DNA from 2 places in the Mesorhizobium sp. B2-5-3 genome. Region 2 is predicted to be linked to the other one. Evidence: predicted binding sites of a transcription regulator. Region 2 holds the regulator's gene; the other holds the start of a gene.
The links. Region 2 encodes LexA, which represses DNA repair genes until DNA is damaged. Its sites were predicted from a motif close to TGTTCNNNNTGTGTTCNG; they were not measured.

Region 1 (4,211 bases), on a different contig from region 2:
CGGCGTGTCGGCGACGGATTTGGCGACCAACTCGCCATCGATGGTGCGGCCCTTGATGCTCGTGCGGCCGGCGCCGTAGCCGCTGTCGGTCTCGCCATAGCCGATGCGCTCGACCTGGTGGCCGGAGCGCGAGCCCCAGTTGCGATCGGTCGCTTCGGTGCGGTTCTGCTGCGCCCGCTGCCAGCCCGGCGTGGCGTAGCTGTTGGAGAAGGCGCCGGATTTTTCGGCGCCGACATTGTCGAAGCGCGAGGCGCCATAGGGGTTCTGTCTTCCTGCCCCCTGGCCGCCCCGGCCGGAAGCGAACGAGCCGCCGCCATAGGAATTGCCGTAGCCGCCATAGGAGTTGCCGCTTTCGGCGACTTCGACATGGGTTTCAGGCAGTTCATCGAGGAAGCGGGAGGGAATCGTCGATTGCCACAGGCCGTGGATGCGGCGGTTGGAGACGAACCAGATGTGCAGGTTCTTCTTGGCACGGGTGACGCCGACATAGGCCAGCCGGCGCTCCTCCTCCAGGCCGGAACGGCCGCCTTCGTCCAGCGCGCGCTGGTGCGGGAACAGGCCTTCCTCCCAGCCCGGGAGAAAAACGGTCTCGAATTCGAGGCCTTTGGCCGAATGCAGCGTCATGATGTTGACGGCGTCGAGTTCGGCGTTCTGCTCGGCGTCCATGACCAGAGCGACATGTTCGAGGAAGGAGCGCAGCGATTCATACTCCTCCATGGAGCGGATCAGCTCCTTGAGGTTCTCCAGCCGGCCGGGCGCTTCGACCGAACGGTCGTTCTTCCACATGTCGGTGTAGCCGCTCTCTTCCAGGATGGTCTCGGCCAGTTCGGTGTGCGGCGTGGTTTCCAGCGCCTTCTGCCAGCGTTCGAAATTGGCCGCGACCTCGCGCAATGCGGCGCGCGGTTTGGGCTTCAATTCATCGCTCTCGGCGAGCTTGGGGGCGGCTTCCAACATCGGTACGCGCAGCGCGCGGGCCGTGTCGTGGATCTGGCGGATGGTGGTTTCGCCGAGGCCGCGCTTGGGCACATTGACGATGCGCTCGAAGGCGAGATCGTCGGCGCCTTGCGCGACGACGCGGAAGAAGGCAAGCGCGTCGCGGATCTCCATGCGCTCATAGAAGCGCGGGCCGCCAATGACGCGGTAGTTGAGACCGAGCGTGACGAAGCGGTCCTCGAACTCGCGCATCTGGAAGGACGCCCGCACCAGGATCGCCATGTCGTTGAGATTGTGCTTCTGGCGCTGATAAGCCTCGATGGTCTCGCCGACAGCGCGCGCTTCCTCCTCGGAATCCCAGGCGGCGTGGACGTTGACCTTGCCGTCCTCGGGATCGTCGCGATCGGTGAACAGCGTCTTGCCGAAGCGGCCTTCATTGTGGGCGATGAGGTGCGAAGCGGCGCCGAGGATATGCGCGGTGGAACGATAATTGCGCTCCAGCCGGATGATGGTGGCGCCGGGAAAATCCTTGTCGAAGCGCAGGATGTTGTCGACCTCCGCGCCGCGCCAGCCATAGATCGACTGGTCGTCGTCGCCGACGCAGCAGATGTTTACTTTGTTTTCGCTCACGGGCTGTTCCGCGCCTGCCGGCGCGGGCCCGACCCCTCTTTTCTGCGCGCCTTCGGCGTCGCGGGAGGGGCCTCGCGAAGGCTCGGACGCCCGGTCGGGCTTGCGGCCTTCGGCCGAATGCAAATCCGTAGACGTCGCGCTACGCCCGCTATTTGGCCGCTGCGCCAGGAGCCGCAGCCACATGTATTGCGCGGTGTTGGTGTCCTGGTACTCGTCGACCAGGATATATCTGAACCGCTTGTGATACTCCTTCAGCACGTCCGGATTGGCGCGGAAGATGCGGATAGGGTGGCAGAGCAGATCGCCGAAATCGCAGGCGTTCAGCGTCTGCAGGCGCTCCTGATAGGCCTTGTAGAGCTCGCGGCCCTTGCCGTTGGCGAAACTGCGCGCATCGCCCTCGGCGATATCGGCCGGGCCTTGCCCCTTGTTCTTCCAGCCGTCGATCATCTGCGCGAACTGCTTGGCCGGCCAGCGCTTGTCGTCAAGGCCCTCGGCCTGGATCAATTGCTTGATCAGCCGCACGACGTCGTCGGTGTCGAGGATGGTGAAGTCGGATTTCAGCCCGGCAAGCTCGGCGTGCCTGCGCAAGAGCTTGACGCCGATCGAGTGGAAGGTGCCGAGCCAGGGCATGCCCTCGACATTGCCTTCGCCGATCAGGATGCCTATGCGCTGCTTCATCTCGCGCGCGGCCTTGTTGGTGAAGGTCACGGCCAGGATCTGCGAGGGAAAGGCTTTTCCGGTCGCCAGGATGTGGGCGATGCGGGTGGTCAAGACGCGCGTCTTGCCGGTGCCGGCGCCGGCCAGCACCAGAACGGGACCTTCGGTGGTTTCCACCGCCAGCCGCTGCTCGGGGTTCAACCCTTTGAGATAGTCGGGCGCGTTGTTGTGGCCGCTGCGGGCAGCCATGGCGCGCGCGGCGATGCCCGACGGGGCGGTGGGCCGCGCATCGGGTTCATCGAAAAAGGGCATGTCTTCGGAAAAGCCGGACATCGCCCCCGAATGTAGTGATTCGGTGGAGAAAGACCAGAACTGTCTACGTTTTGTTCCACTCCTGATTGTTTCCGGCCTGCTTGACAGGCAGGGCGGGTGAGGGAAAGCTGCGCAAAGGGCAGGGAGGGGATCCTGTTGCCCACGGCCGCCTCGAGGCGCGCAACAGTCGAAGGAGTATCATCTTGGCTGTCACCATCACCTCCCTCATCCTCTTCCTCATCGGCCTCGCGCTTGGCGCCGGCGGCATCTGGTTGGCTTCACTGGGAGGCAGCTGGTACTACATCATATCAGGCATCGCCTTCCTCATCGCAGCATGGCTGCTCTACCGGCGCAGATCCACCGCGCTCTGGCTCTACGCCGCGATCGTGCTGGGCACGCTTGCCTGGGCGGTCTGGGAAATCGGCTTCGACTGGTGGGAACTCGGGCCGCGCGGCGGCATCATCGTGCTCGTCGCGTTGTGGCTGCTGACGCCGTGGGCGAGGCGGGGCCTTGTTGGTCCCGATGGCCGCGCGCCGCTCATTCTCGCCGTGTTGGCGTCGCTGGCGGTCGCCGGCTATTCAATGACGACCGATCCCAAGGATATTGCCGGCAATCTCGACACCGACAAGGTGACCCCGGCGGCCGATCTCGGCGGCGACATACCTGCCGGCGAATGGCACTTCTACGGCCGTACGCCCTATGGCCAGCGCTATTCGCCGCTCGACCAGATCACGCCGGAGAACGTCGCCAACCTGCAGCCGGCCTGGACTTATCGCACCGGCGACGTGAAAGGTCCCGACGATGTCGGCGAGACCACCTATCAGGTGACGCCGCTGAAGATCGCCGATACGCTTTACATCTGCACGCCGCACAATTTCGCCATCGCCATCGACGCCGCCACGGGCAAGGAGAAGTGGCGCTACGATCCCCAGGTCAAGCTCGACAAGGACCGCCAGCACCAGACCTGCCGCGGCGTCTCCTACTACGCCGACGCCAAGATCGGTGCCGGGCAGCCTTGCGCCGCGCGTGTCTACCTGCCGACTTCGGACGCGCGGCTGATCGCGCTCGACGCCGCCAACGGTCAGGTCTGTCCGTCCTTTGCCGAAGGCGGCACGCTGAACCTTCTGACCGGCATGCCTTATCCCAAGTCCGGCTATTACTATTCGACCTCGGCGCCGCTGATATCGGGCGGCAAGATCATCGTCGGCGGCGCGGTCAACGACAATTATTCCACGCAGGAGCCGTCCGGCGTCATCCGCGCCTTCGATGCCTCCACGGGCGCGCTGATCTGGAACTGGGATTCCGGCAATCCCGACCAGACCACGCCGCTGGCGGCAGGCCAGACCTACACCGCCAATTCGCCCAACATGTGGTCGACGCCGAGTGCCGACGAAAAGCTCGGCCTGCTCTACATACCGCTCGGCAACCAGACGCCGGACCAGCTCGGCGCCGGCCGCAGCGCCAATGTCGAGAAATTCTCCTCTTCGATCACCGCGCTCGACCTCAATACGGGGCAATTGAAATGGGTGCGCCAGACCTTGCATCATGACCTTTGGGACATGGATGTGCCGGCGCAGCCGAGCCTTGTCGACATCACCAAGACCGACGGAACGGTCGTGCCGGCGCTGGTGGGGCCGACCAAGCAGGGCGACCTCTACGTGCTCGACCGGCGCACCGGC
Region 2 (4,211 bases):
GATTCCCGACGAGATCAACGAAGCGATGCGACGCACCGGCATCTACCACATCATCTCAATTTCCGGGCTGCACATGGCGCTGGTCGCCGGCACCGTCATGGGTCTGCTGCGTGGCGGCTTCGCGCTGTTTCCGAATTTTTCCTCCCGCCGGCCGGTCAAGAAATACGCGGCCGCGGCGGCACTTTTCTCGATCGCCGCCTATCTCGTCATTTCGGGCGTCGTTGTCGCCGCCGAACGCAGCTTCATCATGCTGGCGGTGATGCTGATCGCCGTTCTGTTCGATCGGGCGGCACTCACCATGCGCAATCTGGCTATTTCGGCGATCGCCGTCATCGTGGTGTCGCCGCACGAGGTGGTAGGGCCGAGCTTCCAGATGTCGTTCGCCGCCACCGCGGCCCTGGTGGGCGCCTATGCCGGCTGGTCGGATCGCAAAGCCGACAAAGCGCGGACCCCGCCGCCGCAACGGACCTTGCCCGGCCTCCTGACGCGAAAATTGCTGCTGGCGACAGGTGGGCTCGCGATGACCTCGATTATCGCGGGAAGCGCCACGGCGCTTTTCGCCATCTGGCATTTCCAGCGCGTGTCGCCGCTCAGCCTGTTCGCCAATCTTGCCGTCATGCCGATCGTTTCGGTCGTGATGTTCCTTGCGGTTGCCAGCGCGCTGCTGATGCCGTTCGGGTTCGATGGACCATCCCTTTATCTGATGGGGAAGGGACTGACCGCGATGATCGCCATATCAGGATGGATCTCGCAACGCTCGCCGGTCGACGCGGTCGGGTTGATTTCGCAGCAATCCGTCCTTCTGGTGGCGATCGCCCTGGTCATCGCGACGATGGCCACGACATGGCTGCGGCTGGCGGCACTTCCCTTCGCGCTCGCCGGCCTGTTGACCGTCTCGGACACGCGCACGCCGGACGTGCTGATTTCGGAGGATGCCCGCCTGGTGGCGTTGCCGATCGGCGGCGGCGAGCTCGCGATCAACCGGGCGCGCCCGAACGAATTCACCGTCGATAATTGGAAACGCGCGCTGAAGTCCGAAACCATCGTTGCGCCGGAACTGTTCGACAGCGGAGACCGACAGTTCGACATCTTCGATCCCGCGCAACTTCCGGCGGGAGCGCCTTTCTATTGCTTCACGGGCCTGTGCATGGCCCGGCATACCTCGGGGGCGATCATCGCGCAGGTGGAGGATCGCAAGGACGCCTGGAGGGCCTGCTCCTATGCGGATCTGATCGTCATCAACGACCCCGCAGGCTACGATCCCTGCCACAATCCGCTGGTTCTCGTCATCACCAAGCGGCAGCTCGCTCGTAAGGGAAGTGCCGCCGTCTTCTTCGACCAGCAATCGGCGACGGCACCGGCACGGGTCAGCTTTGCCGTCGACAGGCCATATCGGCCTTGGCACGAACAGCGGAAATTCTCACGCGAGGCAAGGGGACTGCCGCCTTACCGTAAACCCGAAAAGCCCACCGCCGACCCCGCTCAGTAGCGCCTGATCAGGCCGACCAGCTTGCCTTGCACCTTGACCCTGTCCGGTCCGAAAATACGTGTTTCATAGGCCGGATTGGCAGCCTCGAGCGCAATCGAAGCACCCTTTCGGCGGAAGCGCTTCAGCGTTGCTTCCTCCTCGTCCACCAGGGCCACGATGATCTCGCCGGGACTTGCGGTGTCGGCATTGCGGATGATGACCGTGTCGCCGTCGAAAATGCCGGCCTCGATCATCGAATCGCCCTTGACCTCCAGCGCATAGTGTTCGCCGCCCATGATCATGTCAGGCGGCACTGAAATGGAATGCGTCTGATGCTGGATGGCGTCGATCGGCACACCCGCTGCGATGCGACCCATGACCGGGATCGACACCGCTGAAACCGCATCGTCGTCATTGCCGGCAGCGGGCAGACGCGAAGACGTCGCCGGCTTGATCTGCCGGCTAGGGCTGCTGCCCTGTCCGAGGCTGCCCTGGATGACGCTCGGGGAGAACTTCTTTGCCGCGTTAAGACCCGGCGCGATCGAGTCCGGCAGGCGCAGCACCTCCAGCGCGCGCGCCCGGTTGGGCAGGCGGCGAATGAAGCCGCGCTCCTCCAACGCCGTGATCAGCCGATGAATTCCCGACTTGGAGGCGAGGTCCAGCGCTTCCTTCATCTCGTCGAAGGACGGCGGAATGCCGCTTTCCTTCAGCCGTTCATGGATGAACATCAAGAGTTCATGTTGCTTGCGCGTGAGCATGGCGGCCCCCAAAGGCATTGCACGAAGGGTCTGGAACCAGAATCAGAAAACAAACCCAGAACAAACACTATCTGTTCCAGTTGTGTTCCGCAACCATTTAAAGTTTAATGAATTTCTTAAGGCGACGGAAACGAAATGCCCTCCCGCAGCCAGCATCCTGCCAGCGCGGTCCGTCGTCAATGCGCTCCCGGGCCCTTTGAAACTATTTTGGTTAATGGCCTGTGGCCCGACCGGTCTCCACTCTTGGCACAAGCCTGCAAGCTGGGTGACCGGCAGGTGCGGGGTGCGTTTGGGCGGATTAGAAACCCCTGCGGCTCGTGAACGAAACGAAACCAAAATGCCAACTTCCGCCGGAAAACGGCCAGACACCACCACTGGTCGCGATGGGCTGCGTTCGCTCGCTCCTTGCTTCCCGTTCGCTTGACGAAACCGTATAATAATGTACGGTTTTCGAAGAGGAACACCAATGATCACGCCGAAGCAGGCCGCGCGACGCGAACGGATAGAGGAGGCCGCCTATGCGGTGCTCCGGGAAACCGGCTACAAGAGCGCCTCCCTGCTTGCTATCGCCAAGCGGGCATCGGCCTCGAACGAAACCCTCTACAACTGGTACGGCAACAAGCAGACCCTGTTTCGATCCTTGATCGAAGCCAATGCGGGAGAGGCAAGGAAGCTGCTGGAGGACGCCCTTCACCAGGCGCGCGATCCGCTCGAAACCCTGAACTTGCTCGGGCCAGTCCTGCTGACCCTCGTGACGGGCGACAAGGCGGTGGCGCTCAATCGCGCCGCGGCCGGCGACGTCAACGATACAGGCACGCTTGGCCAATCGATCGCGCAATTCGGCCGCAATACCATAATGCCGCTTGTTGGCGACCTGCTTCGAACCGCAAGTCGGGCCGGCCTGATCGCCTGTGACGATCCTGCCGAAGCCGCCGACATCTACATCAGTCTTTTGATCGGCGATCTCCAGGTTCGCCGGATCGTTGGGGTGCTCGAGGAACTGCCTCGGGCGGAAATCGAGCAAAGATCGAACCGGGCGTTCACCCTGTTCTTGCGCGTCTATGCGGCCAGCCCTTGCCCGGGCGGCAAAACAGCCGGCCCGTTTCCAGGGCGCTCTTCTCACCGAGGAACATCGCGACCATGAGCAAAATTCCCGATCTCGCAGCGATCGAGGCAATGGACACCGCGGATCCGCTGCGTGCCATGCGTGACCGCTTCACCTTGCCCCAGGGGGTGATCTATCTCGACGGCAATTCGCTGGGCGCCGCTTCGCCCGCCGTGTTCGGCGAGCTGCAGAAGGCCGCCACGCAGGAGTGGGCGCAGGATCTCATCCGCGCCTGGAACACCGCCGGCTGGTTCGACATGCCGGTCGAACTCGGCGACCAACTCGGGCGCCTGATCGGGGCCGCCGCCGGCCAGACGGTGGTCTGCGATACCACCTCGATCAACATCTACAAGGTGCTGCATGCGGCACTCGGGATGCGGCCGGACAGGTCAGTCATCGTCGCCGAGGGGGACAGCTTTCCGACCGATCTCTATATGGCCGAAGGCGTTGCCTCGACGCGGCCGGGCACGGTGCTGCGGCTCGAGGGTGTCGATGCGCCGACCATAGAAGAACTGATCGACGAGCGGGTCGCGGTCATCCTGGTCAACCACGTCAACTACAAATCCGGGCAGTTGCGCGACGTGGCCGCGCTGACGCGGACGGCACATGATGCCGGCGCGCTGATTGTCTGGGATCTCTGCCATACCGCCGGCGCCTTGCCCGTCGAGCTCGACCGTTCGAATGCCGATTTCGCCGTTGGCTGCACCTACAAATATCTCAATGGCGGCCCGGGTGCCCCGGCCTTCATCTACGCGGCCGAGCGCCACCATGGCGATGTCCGCCAGCCGCTCAGCGGCTGGTGGGGCCATGCGCGGCCATTCGCCTTCGAACAGGGTTTTGCTGTCGGCACAGGCATCCGCCGGTTTCTCTGCGGCACGCA

Region 1: the regulator LexA is predicted to act here: its motif matches at 2,594-2,611, upstream of FJ867_RS10900 (UvrD-helicase domain-containing protein).

Annotation. Positions count from the first base shown of each region.
Region 1 is NZ_VFUS01000004.1:125,115-129,325, forward strand. It holds gene FJ867_RS10900 (UvrD-helicase domain-containing protein) at 1-2,553, opposite strand, end outside; gene FJ867_RS10905 (glucose/quinate/shikimate family membrane-bound PQQ-dependent dehydrogenase) at 2,736-4,211, shown strand, end outside.
Region 2 is NZ_VFUS01000011.1:53,681-57,891, forward strand. It holds gene FJ867_RS22965 (ComEC/Rec2 family competence protein) at 1-1,489, shown strand, start outside; gene lexA (transcriptional repressor LexA) at 1,483-2,226, opposite strand; gene FJ867_RS22975 (TetR/AcrR family transcriptional regulator C-terminal domain-containing protein) at 2,693-3,370, shown strand; gene kynU (kynureninase) at 3,367-4,211, shown strand, end outside.